DNA from 2 places in the Nocardioides nitrophenolicus genome. Region 2 is predicted to be linked to the other one. Evidence: predicted binding sites of a transcription regulator. Region 2 holds the regulator's gene; the other holds the start of a gene.

Region 1 (2,196 bases), 990 kb from region 2:
CCCACCACGGACTGGAGGAACCATGCCCGAGACCGACGTCGAGCAGCAGGCCGAGCCGACGGCCCGTCCGCCCGCGGTCGTGATCGCGTGCTGGCTGCTGTGGTTCCTGGTCGCGGCCGGACTGCTGGTGTGCGTGCTCGTCGTCACCCAGCGCGACGACCTCGGCAGCGTCTGGTCGCCGATGCAGGTCGGTGACAGCACCGTCCAGCCGGTCGAGTTCGTCCCCGTCATCCTGGTCCTGTACGGCGTCACGGCGGTGCTCGCCGCGACGCTGATCGCGCTCTTCCGGGTCGGCTACAACTGGGCCCGGCACTCGCTGGCCGCGATCGTCGCCGGCGTGATCGTGGTCGCCGTGGCGACGGTGCGCACCGACCCGCCCACCATGGTCGACGGCATGGCCATCGCGGCCGCGGTGATCGGCGCGGTGACGCTCGTCTTCCTCTGGCACCCGCAGAGCACGGCGTACGTGCGCACCGCCGGCCGCTGAGCCGTCCTCCCTGCCCGCCCGGTCGCTGCCCGCCCGTCCCTGCCCGCCCGTCCCTGCCCGCCCGTCCCTGCCCGCCCGGCCCCGGCCGGCTGGGATCCGTCGTACCCGGCATTCGGGTCGCGGATCGGGCCGGGACGCGACCCGGATGCCGGGTACGACGCTCGGCCCGGGCCCCGGCGCCGCGTCGCCCTTGAGCTGTGTCGGACCCCGGGTGTACCTTCGACTCATTCGAACACCTGTTCGAATCCGACCGGAGGAGAAGTCGCCGTGGCCCACCAGTCCGCCCCGTTCACGATCAGCCCGCACGCCCTGCCCGCGACCACCCACAACTACCTCATCCGCTCGGCGGAGTCCCTGAGCGAGGCGGTGGCCGCCCGCGACGTGGCCACCCGCTACGCCTGCGCCCACGTGGCGGCGCTCCGGGCGGCCGCGGCGTTGCTGGCCGCCCGGGCGCGCCCCGAGACCGGGCGTCGGCGCGCCCAGCGCAACGCCTGGGTGCTGCTCGCCGACGTGGCGCCCGAGCTGGCGGAGTGGGCGAGCTTCTTCGCGGCCGGGGCGAGCAAGCGCGCGGCCGCCGAGGCCGGCTCGGCCCGGGCCGCCACCGAGCGTGAGGCCGACGACCTGGTCCGCGACGCCGACCGCTTCCTCGCGGTCGTGGAGCAGGCCCTCGGACTGACCCCGCACGTGCCGCTCGGCGAGCAGCTGGCCGGTCTGGCGGTGGGCTGACGGAGCGCCTGCCCGCGTGGGTGGAGGGGACCACTAGTGTTCGGCGCATGGCCTCTCGCGAGCAGCGTGGATCGGTCCGCACCGCGGTCGTGTGGGACGCCCTCGAGTCCGCGCTCGCGGGTGGACCCCGCGACGTGGTCGACCTCGGTGGCGGCACCGGCGGCTTCGCCGTGCGCCTGGCGGAGTCGGGCCACCGGGTCCGCGTGGTCGACCCCAGTCCCGACGCCCTGGCGGCCCTGGCTCGCCGGGCCCGGGAGGTCGACCTGGAGGTGTCCGGACTGCAGGGCGACGTCACCGACCTCGTCGACGTGGTCGGGGCCGGGAGCGCCGACGTGGTGCTGTGCCACGGCGTCCTCGAGGTGGTCGACCCGTCCCTCGCGCTGGCGCGGATCGCCGAGGTGCTGCGCCCCGGCGGCCTGCTCAGCCTGGTCGTCGGCCAGCGCCACGCCGCCGTCATCACCCGGGCCATGGCCGGCCACTTCCAGCTCGCGCGCGAGCTGCTCGACGACCAGCAGCCCGTCGACACCCGCACCGGCCGCCGGTTCACCGCCGACGAGGTCCGTGACCTCCTGGCCGCCCACGGCTTCGGCGCGGTCTCGGTCCATGCCGTGCGCGTGTTCGCCGACCTGGTCCCGGCGGCCCTGGTCGACCAGGAGCCCGGCGCCGCGGCGGCGCTCGTCGACCTGGAGCGCGCGGTCGCCCAGCGCCCCGAGTACCTCCCGCTGGCCACCCAGCTGCACGTCCTGGCGTACGCCGCCTCCTGACCCGCGGCGACCCGGGCCCGGCCCCGGGGGCGGGTCGTGAGCCTCGACTGCCCGATCCTCCACGTCGACATGGACGCGTTCTACGCGTCGGTGATGATCCGCGACCGCCCCGAGCTCCACGACGTCCCGGTGGTGGTCGGCGGCGGGCACCGCGGCGTGGTGCTCTCGGCCAACTACCCGGCCCGGCGCTACGGCATCCGCTCCGGCATGCCCGGCGCC
Region 2 (2,196 bases):
CGTGGAAGTACTCGTGGGCCGCGGTCACCTGGAGATTGCCGATCGGGCCGGGGACCGGGCCGAACTCGGCGTAGTCGTTGTCGAGGACGCAGTACGCCGCCGCCGTCACGTGGCCGGCGACCCGCTGGTCGGTCGTGCAGTAGCCGTAGAGGCCGCGCTTGCCGAGGTCGGCGAGGTAGACGTCGAAGACGTTGGCGCCGTTGCCGGTGCCGCCGGCGGCCTGGCCCACGGCCCCGTCGCCGACGGGAGTGCGGTAGCCCGCGGCGACGTAGCGGCTCGCGACGTTCGTCATGACGGACCGGACCTGCTGCGCCCAGGCCTGGGAGGAGGCGTCGGACGAGCTCGCGACGTAGTGGACGCAGATGTTGCCGCCGCACTCGGGGGTCGCCTCGGGCGCGGTGTAGCAGGGGAGCCCGGAGCCGTTGGTGCACTCGATGCCACCCGAGCCCGGCGGCGGCCGGTAGCCGGTGCCGGGGCGGGCGAGCAGCCGGGCGGCGTCGTCCTGCAGACCGGCCGGCAGGTCGTCGCGGGTCAGCGCGAGGTCGCGCAGCGCCATGGTCAGGTCGGCACCGGTCTCGGGGGTGCCCGTCGGCGCCGTCTCCACGATGTCCTGCACCGTCGCGAGCGCCTGCTCGGCGGTCTCCTGGGCGGTGTCGTCGACGTCGACGGGCACGGCGACGCCGGCAGGGGGCGCGGGGACGGTGTCGTCGGCCTGCGCCGCGGCGCCCAGGAAGGGCACGGCGAGCAGGGCCGCGAGCAGAGCGCTGAGCAGGAGGGGGAGGGGCAGCCCGATGAAGGGGAAGTGGCTGCGACGAGGCATCAGGACCGGCCTAGGGTAGGGCGACAGGACATGGCTGACCCTATGTCACCGGCCGGTCGGGCAAACCTCACACCCGCCGGAGCACCGCCGTCACCTTGCCGAGGATGGTCGCGTTCGTGCCGTCGATCGGCTCGAACGCCGGGTTGTGGGGGAGCAGCCAGACCTGACCTGCCTTGCGCTGGAAGGTCTTGACCGTCGCCTCGCCGTCGATCATCGCGGCGACGATCTCGCCGTTCTCGGCCGTGGGCTGCTGGCGGATGACGACGTAGTCGCCGTCGCAGATCGCGGCCTCGATCATCGACTCGCCGCTGACCTCGAGCAGGAACAGCTGGCCGTCGCCGACGAGCTGGCGCGGAAGCGGGAAGACGTCCTCGACCCGCTCCTCGGCGAGGATCGGGCCACCGGCCGCGATCCGGCCGACGACGGGGACGTTGGCGGGCGCCGGCGCGGCGTCGCCGATCCCGGTCTCGTCGTACGTCGTCTCCTCGGCGGCGCCCATCGCTCGGCGCGCCGCCATCACCTCGGGCAGGAACACCTCGAGCGCGCGGGGCCGGTTGGGGTCGCGCTTGAGGTAGCCCTTCTCCTCGAGGGTGCGCAGCTGGTGGGCGACGCTGGAGGTGCTGGTGAGCCCGACCGCCTGGCCGATCTCGCGCATGCTGGGCGGGTAGCCCCGCTTCTCGATGCTGTCCTTGATGTGGGCCAGGACCCGCTGCTGGCGCGGGGTCAGCCCGGTCGCGTCGGCGGGGCCGTCGGGCAGCTCGGTGACGCTGCTGGCCGGCCCGCCGTCCTTGCGCTCAGTGCCCTTGCGCTCAGCCATGGATCGCCCTCCAGATCGGATCGGGTGGTGTGGCCCGGATCGACCGGGCCCGTGTGACGACGCTAACCGAACCCACCCGCCGGTTTCAAACACCTGTTCGAACCGCGTGTCGCGACACGCCGGTCGAACGAACTTTCGAACGGTGCTGGAAATCTTCGAACACCTGATCTAATCTCGTACACATGTTCGATCGAACGCCTGATCGAACACCTTCCGTCGGACCCCCTGGATACAACCTCCCTGGTTGCAGACAGCCCCGTCCCTTCCCCCGGAGGTCATCACCATGAGCACCCTCACCGTCGCACCCCGTGTCACCCAGGTCCGCCGCTCGGCGACCGCCGCCCGCCCCGTCGCCGCTCGCCCCGCTCCGCGGGGCCAGGTCCGGCTGACCCGGCGCGGCCGTGCGGTCGTGTTCCTGCTGGCCCTGGTCGCCGTCACCCTGGCCGCGGTCTGGCTCGCCGCCGGCTCCGCCGCCACCCGCGACGGCGGCGGCGCGCCGCAGGTCCAGCTGGTGACGGTCGGTCCGGGCGACACGCTGTGGGACATCGCCAGCGACGCG

Evidence for each region. The regulator LexA, encoded in region 2, represses DNA repair genes until DNA is damaged. The targets are predictions, from matches to a motif close to TCGAACANNTGTTCGA.
Region 1: a site for LexA is predicted at 716-731, ahead of JOD66_RS01545 (SAV_6107 family HEPN domain-containing protein). Genes of this name have one in related genera too.

The regions. Positions count from the first base shown of each region.
Region 1 is NZ_JAFBBY010000001.1:323,018-325,213, reverse strand. It holds gene JOD66_RS01550 (hypothetical protein) at 23-487, shown strand; gene JOD66_RS01545 (SAV_6107 family HEPN domain-containing protein) at 755-1,213, shown strand; gene JOD66_RS01540 (methyltransferase domain-containing protein) at 1,261-1,977, shown strand; gene dinB (DNA polymerase IV) at 2,014-2,196, shown strand, end outside.
Region 2 is NZ_JAFBBY010000001.1:1,309,807-1,312,002, reverse strand. It holds gene JOD66_RS06445 (MXAN_6640 family putative metalloprotease) at 1-820, opposite strand, end outside; gene lexA (transcriptional repressor LexA) at 888-1,637, opposite strand; gene JOD66_RS06435 (LysM peptidoglycan-binding domain-containing protein) at 1,921-2,196, shown strand, end outside.